Bradyrhizobium diazoefficiens: one gene and its partner. The protein of the gene in region 2 interacts with the protein of the main gene of each other region in a pairwise test. Links are inferred from orthologs where the notes say so. Each region holds a gene or a part of one and is shown on either strand. Other genes may lie near its edges.

The links.
Region 1: the proteins of JJE66_RS21410 (region 2) and JJE66_RS11415 interact in binary tests that used the Escherichia coli proteins (3 or more experiments, as listed by UniProt). The link is inferred for Bradyrhizobium diazoefficiens from one-to-one orthologs.

What each region holds. Positions count from the first base shown.
Region 1 is NZ_JAENXS010000001.1:2,413,567-2,421,736, reverse strand. Bases 2,383-5,892 are described here. They hold JJE66_RS11415 (2-oxoglutarate dehydrogenase E1 component), read right to left. Parts: upstream 5,553-5,892; coding sequence 2,583-5,552; downstream 2,383-2,582. Other genes in these bases: sucD (succinate--CoA ligase subunit alpha), read right to left, coding at 5,690-5,892; odhB (2-oxoglutarate dehydrogenase complex dihydrolipoyllysine-residue succinyltransferase), read right to left, coding at 2,383-2,399. Also shown: lpdA (dihydrolipoyl dehydrogenase), read right to left, coding at 1-291; JJE66_RS11425 (SDR family oxidoreductase), read right to left, coding at 347-1,096; more of odhB, read right to left, coding at 1,164-2,382; more of sucD, read right to left, coding at 5,893-6,574; JJE66_RS11405 (DUF1579 family protein), read right to left, coding at 6,609-7,088; sucC (ADP-forming succinate--CoA ligase subunit beta), read right to left, coding at 7,093-8,170. UniProt on the Escherichia coli protein: E1 component of the 2-oxoglutarate dehydrogenase (OGDH) complex which catalyzes the decarboxylation of 2-oxoglutarate, the first step in the conversion of 2-oxoglutarate to succinyl-CoA and CO(2).
Region 2 is NZ_JAENXS010000002.1:953,052-959,022, reverse strand. The notes cover bases 2,566-5,434. They hold JJE66_RS21410 (ABC-F family ATP-binding cassette domain-containing protein), read right to left. Parts: upstream 4,997-5,434; coding sequence 3,134-4,996; downstream 2,566-3,133. Other genes in these bases: JJE66_RS21405 (hypothetical protein), read right to left, coding at 5,053-5,232; tmk (dTMP kinase), read left to right, coding at 2,566-3,028. Outside these bases: JJE66_RS21425 (ABC transporter substrate-binding protein), read left to right, coding at 1-911; JJE66_RS21420 (radical SAM protein), read right to left, coding at 972-2,333; more of tmk, read left to right, coding at 2,420-2,565; JJE66_RS21400 (sulfur globule protein precursor), read right to left, coding at 5,460-5,717. UniProt on the Escherichia coli protein: Genetic data indicate it may be involved in ribosome assembly or function.

The DNA.
Region 1 (8,170 bases), on a different replicon or contig from region 2:
CTTGACGTTGCCGTCGATGCCCTGCTGCTTGAAGTTCATCATCGCCGGCAATTCGAGCTTCGGCGCGGAGACGCTGACGCCCATCTTGGCGAAGGAATGGCCTGCTTCCTCGAACATTTCGGAGGCGTGCAGCAGCGCCTTCGACGGCATGCAGCCGACATTGAGACAGGTGCCGCCGAGCGTGGAGTTCTTTTCGACCACGGCGACTTTCATGCCGAGCTGGCTGGCGCGCACCGCGCAGACATAACCGCCAGGTCCGGTGCCGATGACGACGAGATCGTAGGGTGCCATGAGAGAAAGTCCCGTGAGTTTAACGTGGAATGATGCGTCAGCGTCCGCCGGTGCGTCAGCGTCCGCCGGACACATCGAGAATGGCTGAGGTGACGTAGGAGGCATCGTCCGACATCAGCCAGACGATGGCATTGGCGATTTCGTCCGCGGTGCCGACGCGCTTCATCGGCACCATATGGGCTAAGCGATGATGCCGATCGGGCTCACCGCCGGAGGCGTGGATTTCGGTGTCGATCAGGCCTGGACGGATCGCGGCGACGCGGATGCCTTCAGCCGCGACCTCGTAACCGAGCCCGATGGTGAAGGAATCGATCGCGCCCTTCGACGCCGCGTAATCGACGTAGGTATTTGGCGCACCGAGCTTGGCAGCAACCGATGACAGATTGACGATGACGCCGCCCTTGCCGCCATGCTTGGTCGACATCCGTTTGACGGCCTCGCGCGCGCAGAGGATCGAGCCGGTGACGTTGACTGCCATCACGCGCTGGATGCGCTCCGCCGACATCTCGTCGACGCGCACGCCGCTCTGGCCGACGATGCCGCCATTGTTGACGAGCGCGCCGAGCGTGCCGAACTTGTCGGCTTGCTTGAACAGATCGAGGATGTCGCGTTCCTGGGCGACATCGCATTTCACGGGAATCGCCTTGCCATTGCTGGCTTCGATCTCGGCGACCACCTCGTCGGCGGCCGTCTTGTTGCTGGCATAGCCGACGACGACGCGGAAGCCGCGCGCCGCCGCAGCAATCGCGGTCGCCCGCCCGATGCCGCGACTGCCGCCGGTGATGACTACGACTTTATCCGTCATGCCCGCCTCCATGGTTCGACACACGCCGTCGCGCAAAACGGCGACGGCGCTTGCAGAGCATCAGCGATCAGAGATCGAGCACCAGGCGCGCCGGATCTTCCAGGCTTTCCTTGACGCGAACCAGGAAGGTGACGGCCTCCTTGCCGTCGATCACGCGGTGATCGTAGGACAACGCCAGATACATCATCGGGCGAACCTCGACCTTGCCGCCGACAACCATCGGCCGCTCCTGGATCTTGTGCATGCCGAGGATGCCGGACTGCGGCGCGTTCAGGATCGGGGTCGACATCAGCGAGCCGTAGATGCCGCCATTGGTGATGGTGAAGGTGCCGCCCTGCATCTCGTCGATCTTGAGCTGGCCGTCACGGGCGCGGCGGCCGAAATCGGCGATGCCCTTCTCGATGTCGGCGATCGACTTGTTGTCGCAGTCGCGCACCACCGGCACGACGAGGCCCTTGTCGGTGCCGACGGCGACGCCGATGTGATAGTAATTCTTGTAGATCAAATCGGTGCCGTCGATCTCGGCGTTGACGGCCGGGATGTCCTTCAGGCCCTGCACGACGGCCTTGGTGAAGAAGCCCATGAAGCCGAGCTTCGAGCCGTGCTTCTTCTCGAACGCGTCCTTGTAGTGGGCGCGCAGCGCCATCACGTTGGTCATGTCGACCTCGTTGAAGGTCGTGAGCATCGCGGCCGTGTTCTGCACGTCCTTGAGGCGGCGCGCGATGGTCTGGCGCAGGCGGGTCATCTTGACGCGCTCTTCGCGGGCGGCGTCATCGGCTGGCGACGGCGCGCGAACCTGCACGGCGGCGGCGGGCTGGTTGACCGGGGTCGGCGCGGAGGCCGCACGCTCGATCGCGGCGAGCATGTCGCCCTTGGTGACACGGCCATCCTTGCCGGAGCCCGGAACGGTGGAAGCGTCGATACCGGTCTCGGCGGAAAGCTTGCGCACGGACGGGGCGAGCGGCGTATCGGCCGGCGGCACCTTCGGCGCAGCAGCAGCCGAAGCCGCGGCGGCCGGCGCAGCAGCGGCGGGCTTGGCGGGCGCAGCGGCCGGCTTGGCGCCGGCGGCACCGTCGGTGATCTGGCCGAGCAGCGCGCCGACCGCAACCGTCGTGCCATCAGCGGCGATGATCTCGCTCAGCGTGCCGGCAGAGGGTGCGGGGACTTCGATGGTGACCTTGTCGGTCTCGAGCTCCACCAAGGGCTCGTCGACGGCGACGGCGTCGCCGGCCTTCTTGAACCAGCGGCCGATGGTGGCCTCGGTGACGGATTCGCCGAGCGTCGGCACACGAATTTCAGTCATGGTCTTTTCCTTAAGGAGATCGCCAATGCGGTCGTGAAATCGGGGAAGCATCGGCCGGCGAAAAGCAGGCCATCCAGCAAGCCGGGACGCATCGCATGTACGAGAACGTCACGTCTTGCTGGATGCCCCGCTCTTGTGCGCAATTGCGCACTGGGAGCGGGGCATGACGCAGTTCGAAAAAGTTCAGCTCAGTGCTTCGTCCAGGAACGCCTTCAGCTGCGCCTGATGCTTGGACATCAGACCAGTGGCGGTCGCAGCGGAAGCGGCGCGGCCGACATAACGCGGACGCCGGCTCACGCCGTTCACCTGGTTCAGCACCCATTCCAGATAAGGCTCGATGAAGTGCCACGCACCCATGTTGCGCGGCTCTTCCTGGCACCAGATCACTTCGGCCTTCTTGAAGCGGGACAGCTCGGCCACCAGCGCCTTCAACGGCACGGGATAGAGCTGCTCGACGCGCATCAAATAGATGTCGTCGATGCCGCGCTTCTCGCGCTCCTCGTAGAGGTCGTAATAGACCTTGCCCGAGCACAGCACGATGCGGCGGATCTTGTCGTCCGGAACGAGTTTGATCGCCTCGTTCGGCAGCATCTGGGCGTCATCATAGAGGATGCGGTGGAAGGTCGTGCCCTTGGCGAGCTCCTCGAGACGCGACACGGCGCGCTTGTGGCGCAGCAGCGATTTCGGCGTCATCACGATCAGCGGCTTGCGGATTTCGCGATGGAGCTGGCGGCGCAGCACGTGGAAGTAGTTCGCCGGCGTGGTCGGATAGACCACCTGCATGTTGTCTTCCGCGCACATCTGCAGATAACGCTCCAGACGCGCCGAGGAATGCTCCGGTCCCTGGCCCTCATAGCCGTGCGGCAAGAGGCAGACGAGACCGGACATGCGCAGCCATTTGCGCTCGCCCGAGGAGATGAACTGGTCGAACACGACCTGCGCGCCATTGGCGAAGTCGCCGAACTGGGCTTCCCAAAGGGTCAGCGTATTCGGCTCGGCGAGCGAATAGCCGTACTCGAAGCCGAGCACGGCCTCTTCCGACAGCAGCGAGTTGATGACCTCGTAATGGCCCTGCTCATGGCCGAGATGGTTGTACGGCGTGTAGCGGCTCTCGTCCTCCTGGTCGATCAGGACCGAATGACGCTGCGAGAAGGTGCCGCGCTCCGAATCCTGTCCGGACAGGCGGACGTGATGGTTTTCGTTGAGCAGTGTGCAGAACGCCAGCGCCTCGCCGGTCGCCCAGTCGATTCCCGCACCGGTGTCGATCGCCTTCGAGCGGTTCTCGAGGAAACGCTGGATGGTGCGGTGGACGCGGAAGCCGTCCGGCACCTTGGTGATCTTGCGGCCGATATCCTTCAGCTCGGCGACATCGACGCCGGTGACGCCGCGCCGCGCATCCTCTTCCTGGTCGGCGATCTTGAAGCCGGCCCATTTGCCGTCCAGCCAGTCGGCCTTGTTGGGCTTGTAGCCGGAGCCGGCTTCGAGCTCGGCATCGAGCCGCGCGCGCCAATCCGCCTTAGCCTTCTCGACCTCGCCCTCGGTCAAGACGCCTTCGCCGATCAGGCGGCGGGAGTAGAGCTCGAGCGTCGTCGGATGAGCCGCGATCTTCTTGTACATCACCGGCTGGGTGAACGCCGGCTCGTCACCCTCGTTATGGCCATGCCTGCGGTAGCAGAACATGTCGATGACGACCGGCTTGTGGAACTTCTGCCGGAATTCGGTCGCGACCTTGGCCGCGAACACCACGGCTTCCGGATCGTCGCCGTTCACGTGGAAGATCGGCGCGTCGATCATCTTCGCCACATCAGACGGATAGGGCGAGGAGCGCGAGTAACGCGGATAGGTGGTGAAGCCGATCTGGTTGTTGACGATGAAGTGCACGGAGCCGCCGGTGCGGTAGCCCTTCAGATCCGACAGGCCAAAACATTCCGCGACTACGCCCTGGCCGGCGAACGCCGCGTCGCCATGCATCAAAAGCGGCATCACCGAGATGCGCTGGTCCGGGGGATCGCCGTGCTGATCCTGCTTGGCGCGGACTTTTCCGAGCACGACGGGATCGACGATCTCGAGATGCGAGGGGTTCGCGGTCAGCGACAGATGGATGCGGTTGCCGTCGAACTCGCGGTCCGAGGACGCGCCGAGGTGATACTTGACGTCGCCCGAGCCTTCGACCGCGTCCGGGTTGGCCGAGCCGCCCTTGAACTCGTGGAACAGGGCGCGATGCGGCTTGCCCATCACCTGCGTCAGCACGTTGAGGCGGCCGCGATGCGGCATGCCGACCACGACTTCCTTCACGCCGAGATTGCCGCCGCGCTTGATGATCTGCTCGAGCGCCGGGATCAGCGATTCAGCGCCGTCGAGACCGAAGCGCTTGGTGCCGGTGAATTTGGTGTCGCAGAACTTCTCGAAGCCCTCGGCTTCGACCAGCTTCATCAGGATGGCACGCCGGCCTTCGCGGGTGAACGAGATCTCCTTGTCCGGACCCTCGATGCGCTCCTGGATCCAGGCCTTCTGCGCGGCATTGCTGATGTGCATGAATTCGACGCCGAGCGTCTGGCAGTAGGTCCGCTCGCAGATCGCGGTGATTTCGCGCAAGCTGGCGTATTCGAGACCGAGCACGTGATCGAGGAAGATCTTGCGGTCGAAATCGGCCTCACTGAAGCCGTAGGTGCGCGGATCGAGCTCTTCGCGGTTGCGCGGAGCTTCGATGCCGAGCGGATCGAGTTTGGCGTGGAAATGGCCGCGCATGCGGTAGGCGCGGATCAGCATCAGGGCGCGAACGGAGTCGCGCGTGGCCTGGAGCAGGTCGGCGGAGGAGAAGTCGGCGCCTTTGTCGCCGCCCTTGGTCTGCGCCTTGGCGGCGATCTTGCTGCCGACCACCTTCTCGACTTCGGCCCAGTTGCCGTCCAGGGCGGAGGTCAAATCGTCCTGCGGGGTCGGCGGCCAGTTGGCGCGCTCCCAGGACGGGCCTTGGGCGTTCTTGCGGACGTCGTCCGGCTGGTCCTTCAGGCTCTTGAAGAACTCCTGCCACTCGGCGTCGACCGAGGACGGATCCTTTTCGTAGCGGGCGTAGATTTCGTCGATGTAGGTGGCGTTGGTGCCCTGCAAAAAGGAAGAGAGGGCAAAGGCTGCGTTCGCGTCTTGGCGAGACATACTTGAGTTCCTGGCGATTTCGGTTCGCGCATAACAAACGGCGCTGGCGCTGAGCTCCCCGGCAGAGGCTCAGCGCGACAGGCACCATTTATCCTATTTGCTGCGAAACTTCGCCCGGAAAAGTACGAAGGAGTGAATTAGCCCTTCAACTTTTCGGCAAGCGTGTGGCCGAGGCGGGCGGGAGACGGCGAGACTGTAATTCCTGCCGATTTCATCGCGTCGGTCTTGGAACCGGCGTCGCCCTTGCCGCCCGAGATGATCGCGCCGGCATGACCCATGCGGCGGCCGGGAGGCGCCGTGACACCAGCGATGAAACCGACCATCGGCTTGGTGCGGCCCCGCTTGGCCTCGTCCTTGAGGAACTGGGCGGCGTCCTCCTCGGCGGAACCGCCGATCTCGCCGATCATGATGATCGACTCGGTCTTGGGGTCGCCGAGCAGCATTTCCAGCACGTCGATGAACTCGGTTCCCTTGACCGGGTCGCCGCCGATGCCGACCGCGGTGGTCTGGCCGAGGCCTTCCTGGGACGTCTGGAACACCGCTTCATAGGTCAGCGTGCCGGAGCGGGAGACGATGCCGACGCTGCCGGTCTTGAAGATATTGGCCGGCATGATGCCGATCTTGCACTCGCCGGCGGTCATGACGCCCGGGCAGTTCGGCCCGATCAGGCGCGACTTGGAGGCAGCCAGCGAGCGCTTCACGCGGACCATGTCGATCACGGGAATGCCTTCGGTGATGCAGACGATCAGCGGGATCTCGGCGTCGATGGCTTCGCAGATCGCGTCCGCAGCACCCGGCGGCGGCACGTAGATCACGGACGCATCGGCGCCGGTCTTCTCACGCGCTTCGCGCACGGTGTCGAACACCGGCAGTCCCAGATGCGTCGCGCCGCCTTTGCCCGGCGAAGTGCCGCCGACCATCTTGGTGCCATAGGCAATCGCGGCCTCCGAGTGGAAGGTGCCGTTCTTGCCGGTAAAGCCCTGGCAGATGACCTTGGTGTTCTTGTCGATCAGGATGGACATGAGGTCTGCTTTCGCGAAACTAACGAGTGAGAGGTCAGTGGATGCGGCGGTAGACGCCGGTGAGCACGTCGGCCCAGCCTTCCGCGTCCGGCGAGAACTGGATCTTCAACGAATAGGAATTGTCGTCGATGATTCCGTAGACGTGGCGCGCATTGCCGCGGAGCGAGCCGCGCACCAGCGTCAGGGTCTTGCCGACCCACCCGCCGGAAGCGGGCGAGGGCGGCGTGTAGCCGAGCGAGTCGTACCAGAACAATTTATAGGTCCGGTCCTCGCGATCGTAGGTGAAGAGGCCATGGGTCGCGAAGATCGGCTTGCCGTCGCGCGTCTGCACCGAGTCCTGGATCAGGTAGAACCCGTTGAGATCCATGCGCGCGACGGTATGCGAGGTGGCCGGCCCGCCGGCAGTCCAGCGCGACGGGAAGACCATCTCTTCGCCATTCCATTCGCCGGCGAACGCGGCGAGGCGCGTATGCTCTGCAAGCGGAGATGATGCGGCGAGATGGTCCTGGGTCATGGCCTTAGCCTCCCTTGACGGCCTTCACGATCTTCTGCGCGGCGTCGTCGAGATTGTCGGCCGGCACCACGTTCAGGCCGGACTCACGGATGATCTTCTTGCCGAGTTCGACATTGGTGCCTTCGAGGCGAACCACTAGCGGCACGCTGAGACCGACTTCACGCACCGCGGCGGTGACGCCCTCGGCGATCACGTCGCACTTCATGATGCCACCGAAGATGTTGACCAGGATGCCCTTCACGTTGGGATCGGCGGTGATGATCTTGAAGGCGGCTGCGACCTTCTCCTTGCTGGCGCTGCCGCCGACGTCGAGGAAGTTCGCCGGCGCCATGCCGTAGAGCTTGATGATGTCCATCGTCGCCATGGCGAGACCGGCGCCGTTGACCATGCAGCCGATATTGCCGTCGAGCGTGACGTAGTTGAGGTCGTATTTCGACGCCTCGATTTCCTTGGCGTCTTCCTCGGTCTCGTCGCGCAGCGCGAGCACTTCGGGATGACGGAACAGCGCGTTGTCGTCGAACGACACCTTGGCGTCGAGCACGCGGAGCTGCCCCTGCTTGGTCACGACCAGCGGATTGATCTCCAGCATCGACATGTCCTTGGCGACGAAGGCGGCGTAGAGCTGCGCGGTGAGCTTCTCGGCCTGCTTGGCGAGATCGCCGGAGAGCTTCAGCGCGTTCGCCACGGTGCGGCCGTGATGGCCCATGATGCCGGTGGCGGGATCGACCGAGAAGGTCACGATCTTCTCGGGGCTGTTGTGCGCAACGTCCTCGATGTTGACGCCGCCTTCGGTCGAGACGACGAAGGAGACGCGCGAGGTCTCGCGGTCGACCAGGATCGACAGATAGAATTCCTTGTCGATGTCGGAGCCGTCCTCGATGTAGAGGCGGTTGACCTGCTTGCCGGCGGGGCCGGTCTGGATCGTCACCAGCGTGGCGCCGAGCATCTGCTTGGCGAATTCGGTGACTTCGGCTGCCGACTTGGCGATGCGGACACCGCCCTTGTCGCCGGCCGAGGCTTCCTTGAACTTGCCCTTGCCGCGGCCGCCGGCATGGATCTGGCTCTTCACCACCCAGACCGGG
Region 2 (5,971 bases):
GCCGCGTGGGCGTGCTCGTCGGTCTTGCTGCAAATATCGACGTGCCGGTGGCGGGCGCCTTTCTCAAGCCGTTCCGTGAGGCCATGGGCAAGGCGGGCTGGGTCGAGGACGGCAATGTTCACATCGAGTACCGCTTCGGCGGCGCGCTGTCCGATCTTGCCAACACGCGCGCCTCCGCTGCGGAGCTCGTCGCGCTGGCGCCCGAGGTGATCTATGCCCAGGGCCTGCCGGCGACGCTCGCGCTGCGTCAGCAGACCACAACGATTCCCGTCGTGTTTACCCAGGTGATTGATCCGGTCGGATTCAAGCTTGCCGAAAGCCTCGGCCATCCCGGCGGCAATGTGACAGGCTTCGTCACCTGGGATTTCGCGATCGGCGGCAAATGGATGGAGCTGTTGCGCGAGCTCGATCCGAAGCTCGCCCGCGTGGCCATCCTCTTCAATCCGGATACCGCGCCCTATGCGCCCGGCCTTGTCGCCGCCGCCAGGGACGCTGCGTCCGGAATCGAGGTGGTCGAGATGCGGACTCACAATGACGGCGAAACCGAAGCTCAGCTCGAGGCGCTCGGCCGTGCGCAGAACAGCAGCCTGCTCGTCATCCCCGAACCCTTCACGAACGGGCATCGCGACCACATCGTCGCCCAATGCGCCCGTTTTCGCGTGCCCGCGCTGAATTCGGTGCTTGGCGCCGTCGATGGCGGAGCGCTGATGTCGTACACCTTCGTCTGGAACGAACTTGTCAGCGCACCCGTCGACTACATCGATCGCATTCTAAAAGGTGCCTCGCCGCGCGATCTGCCGATCCAGGCGCCCCGCCGTTACGAGCTGGTCATCAACCTGAAGACGGCCAAGGCGCTCGGCGTCGACGTGCCGCCCGTGCTGCTTGCACGCGCCGATCGGGTGGTCGAATAGCGCGTCGTCGTTCTGAAGCATGAGAGCAGTCTTGCTACGCGCGGGCTCATCTGCCAACGCTCAGGCTGCGGTTCTCGGCGCTATTTCGAATGGAAGTGTAACTGGATCGGAAGAATGCGTATCCTGATCGAACTGCGCTCGTGTGTAACCCCTCGGGTAATAGGAAAAACCCTTGAGGTCGAAATAAGCGTCGGCGTCCATGTACCGTCTCGACAGTTCGAGGCTAATGCGTTCTGCGGACGCAGCATCGAAGTCGCGACTGAGGTGCATCGTGGTGATTCCGCTCTCAAAGGCGCTTCGCGGATCCACTGGCCGAGCGCCGTGTTCTGCCCACTCATCAAGCAATATGCCCGCTGTTCTTGGTGGGCCGTATGCAATAACCGGTCCGACCGAGACCCCCCTGATGCTCTCCGCATGGTTATCCAGCCATGCTCTCGTCTCGGCCAGCGTCTGCTCTGTTTCCCCAGCGTACAAGAGGACGTTCACCTTCACCATGACACCGTTGTCTCGGCACGAGCTCAAGAGTTCTGAAGCGCTTTTGAGGTATTGATCCGGGCGCTTGGATTTATTCATCGCTAGGATTTGCGTCGGAGAGGCGGTCTCCAGTCCGAGATCGACCACCTTAAGGCCGGCACTCGCCAGCGATGCGACCGCCCCTGGCCTCAAAGTGTCTACGCGGGTCTCGGTACGCCAATTGATACCCAATCTTCCCTGTTTAGCAGTCTCCTCCGCGAGTCGATCTGCCCAACTTCGGTTTGGTGCGAATAGCGACGCCTGCATATAGGGGTGGATCTCGGAGCCTCCGTACTGCTCTTGGACAAGCGCCATGGACCGGGCGATGGCTTCCGGCGGGCGCAGCCGTTCAAGCGGGATATCGCGTTCCTCGCAGAACTGGCACCCCATGCCACACCCTCGGGAAGCCTCGATGCTGGGTTGATACGCGGCATGGCCTTCGACCAACAGGTGGTCGAGAGTGTAACTTGGTGTGGGCGCGATTGATCTTTGGTGGACGGATGCATCCGAGGTCAGAAGGCTCTCGATGATAGGCTCTCCCAAGCCAAGGACCACTTGATCTGCTTCGGGCACCATCGTCTGGAACCATTCAGGGTCAGGGCCAACGACCCAGCGGCCGCCTACAACAATCTTGCTGTCGGGATATGCGCTCTTTGCAAGTTTGCAGAACTCCCGAGCCCAAGGGAGCGCGTAATAACTAGGTATCGAAAGCATGAGCGGGTATTTGGATGGAAACTTATCCGCTGCGCGTAAAGTCTCGAGAATTTCCGTCGGTGAACGGTGCTCGCCATGCACGAGAACTGTATCGTGGCCTGCCAGGTTTAGCTTAGTTGCCAACGAGAGGGCGCCGTAGTTCAGGTATAGTTGACGGCGCGCAAGTAGATGGTCCCGCTTTTTCGGGGCCAGCATTCCTGCCGAGACGAATGGGACGACACTCGAACGACTCACCGCTGAGCACCTCTGTATTGGGCGAGCGATTGATATGGGAGGGACCATTGCCGTTTGTAAGTATCGAAGGGATAGATGGGAGCGGAAAAACAACACAAGTGCAGCTCCTCTGCTCTGCGCTAGAAGCCGTGGGTAAGAACGTCATTCGAACTAAGGAGCCGGATGGCGGTTGGCTTGGCCTGGAGGTGCGCGCCATGCTCACAAAAGAGAACAGGTCACTATCTCGGATCGAGGAGCTCCTACTCCTAAGCGCTTCGCGTTATGATCACGTCCGTAGCGTCGTTCGGCCCGCTGTCAAAGCTGGCAACTGGGTGGTGTCTGATCGCTTCGTAGATTCAACATTTGCATTTCAAGCGTATGGCGATGAGGATTTGACCGCACTTTTCAACGCTGTCACCCCGCTGGTCGTTGGTGATAGCCTCCCAGATTTCACGTTTGTTCTAGATCTGCCGGAGCAGGAGGCTATTGGCAGGCGGAGCGGTCGAGCCGACTTGGGCGGAGATCCCGCCGAAGCGATCCGTGACTTCCGAGCTATACGTTCTGGGCTTCTCGAAGCTGCCCGACTGTGGCCGGATCGCTGCCGTGTAGTAGATGCCCGAGGCAAAGAGACCGAAATAGCCGCACGGATTTGGGAAGAGCTTGAGTCCGGTTTCTGAGAGGGGAAGGAACTAACTGGTGTTTAATTTCCTCCACGCATCGTACCCCAGGGCAGTTCGTGAGGTGTTTTCACCGAGCCGCCACGTAGCCCGGACCCCGAAGTCCTAACCCATCGCCTCGTCGAACTGCGTGCTCGCCTCGAGCCATTGCTCCTCCGCGCGCGCCAGTGCATCCGCCGCATTCGCGCGCGCCTTCGACAGTTGCGCGGCCTGCTTGGGGTCGCGGGTAAAAATGTCGGGCAGAGCGAGGGCGGTGTCGATCTTGGCGATGATTTCGCTGACGCGCGCGATCTCGGTCTCGGCCTCCGCAATGCGCTTCTTCAGCGAGCCGCGATTGTCCGATTTCGCGCGCTGCGGCTTCTCGCTCGCGGCGCTGCGCTCGCGCGGGGCGGGCTCGCCGTTGCGTGAGGACAGCACCAGCCGGCGGTATTCGTCGAGGTCGCCGTCGTAATTGGTCACGGTGCGGTCGGCGACGATCCAGAGCTGGTCGGCGCAGGACTCGATCAGATAGCGGTCGTGCGAGACCATGATGATGGCGCCGGGAAATTCGTTGATTGCCTCGGCCAGTGCCGCGCGGCTGTCGATGTCGAGATGATTGGTCGGCTCGTCCAGGATGATCATGTTGGGACCGAAGAAGGTGGCGAGCCCCAAGAGCAGCCGCGCCTTCTCGCCGCCCGAGAGTTTGCCGACCTTGGTATCGGCCGCCTTGCCGGAGAAGCCGATCGCGCCGGCGCGCGCCCGCACCTTGGCCTCGGGTGCATCGCCCATCAGCTTGCGGACGTGGTCGTAGGTGGAGGCGTCCTCGTTCAGTTCGTCGAGCTGATGCTGCGCGAAATAGGCGATCGACAGCTTGTCCGCGCGCGTCACCTTGCCGGAGAACTGCGGAAGCCGGCCGGCGAGCAGCTTGACCAGCGTCGACTTGCCGTTGCCGTTGGAGCCCAGAAGCGCGATGCGGTCGTCATTGTCGATGCGTAGCGTCACGCGACTGAGCACCGGCGTTGCCGGATCGTAGCCGACGGTAGCATTGTCGACGGCGATGATCGGCGGCGACAATATCTTCTCCGGCGCGGGGAAGGTGATCTCGCGCACGTCCTCTGTCACCAGCGCCCTGATCGGTTTCAGCCGCTCCAGCATTTTAACGCGTGATTGGGCTTGGCGTGCCTTGGAGGCCTTGGCCTTGAAGCGGTCCACGAAGGCTTGCAGGTGCGCGCGCTCAGCCTCCTGGCGCTTGACCGCTTTGGCGTCGAGCAGCTCGCGCATGGCGCGCTGCTCCTCAAAGGAGGAGTAGGTGCCTTTGTAGAGCGTCAGCTTGCCGCGCTCCAGATGCAGGATCTGGTCGACCGAGCTCTCCAGCAGGTCGCGGTCATGGCTGATCACGATCACCGTGCGTGGATAATGCGCGAGGTGGTCCTCCAGCCACAGCGTGCCCTCGAGGTCGAGATAGTTGGTGGGCTCGTCGAGCAGCAGCAGGTCGGGGGCTGCGAACAGGGTCGCGGCCAGCGCGACGCGCATGCGCCAGCCGCCGGAGAATTCGGCGCAGGGGCGAAGCTGATCGGCGGCGGAAAAGCCGAGGCCGGACAGGATCGCGGCGGCGCGGCTCGGCGCCGAATGCGCGTCGATGTCGACGAGCCGGGTCTGGATCTCCGCGATCCGATGCGGATCGGTCGCATTCTCGGCTTCGTGAAGCAGCGCATCGCGCTCGAGGTCGGCTTTGAGCACGACCGAGATCAGGCTCTCAGGACCGTTCGGCGCCTCCTGCGCCAAGCTGCCGACGCGCCAGCGCGGCGGCAAGGTCACCGAACCGTGTTCGGCCGAAAGCTCACCGCGGATCACCTTGAACAGCGTCGATTTGCCGGTGCCGTTGCGTCCGACCATGCCGACGCGCGAACCGGGCGTGATCTGCACGGAGCTACTATCGATCAGAAGGCGTCCGGCGAGGCGGATGGAGAGGTCGGTGATGGAGAGCATGCCGCCTTGTCACCGCAGCCGCGGTGAAACGCAACCCGTTTTTCCGCGTCCGTCGGTCAGTGCGGGCCGCTATCGCGGTCGCGCTTCTCGAGCTCGTTCAAGAGCTTTTCGAGATGGGTCGGGAGCCGCGGATCGGGACGAAGATTCTGCTGGAGCCGTTCGCCCACGGCATCGCGAATCGCGCGGCTGGTGCGCCGGTCGATCTGTTCGCTGTCATTGGCGAAAAGGCTAGTCATTTGTCTTGGTTCCGTGTTGGCGAGTAACGACATGCTACCAAGTCATTGGCGTCCAAATTGTTTCGCGAGTTTTTGGGGAGGACTGGCATTCTAGTAAAAATTGTATGAATTCTGGGTTGCTGCCCAAAAACAAGGCCCCAGCGGGGGGAACGCCGGGGCCTCTCTTGGAAGGTGCCGTGGGGGGCCGGCACCTCTGGAAAGTACTTTTTGGGAAGGTGCTGTCGGGCTCAGTAGCAGCGGTTGATCAGCCGCCAGCGCGGTCCCCAGGGGGTCGGGACCAGCCGGCGCGCATAGCAGCCGCCATAGCCGTAAGCGACAACCGGACCGCCGACATAGAAGCGCGGTCCACCCCAGCCGTAGCCGTGGTGCCAGCCGCCACCGTGCCAGCCCCAGCCGCCATGCCAGTGAGCGGAGGCGGAGGTCGGAGCCAGCGCGGCACCCAGCGCGACTGCGGCGACTGCAGCAAGCGAAAGTTTCCTCAACATGGTGATCTCCTCAAAACTATCGGCGCGGGGTTATCGCGTCGATGAAAAGGCCGCCGAAACGGTGCGCCTCGGGAGGAGGCTTTGGTTTCGATGGATCTGACGTTACGCCAGCGAGGCTGAACCAAACCCTGCCAAGGCCTTCAGATTGGGTTCATCTGGGTGAAATCGTTGTAATCCATGTTGGAATTCGGCCGGGAATTCGGGTCTTGGCCTGCGGCGAAGCGCCCGTGGGCCGATCCGGCCGCAGCTTGCCG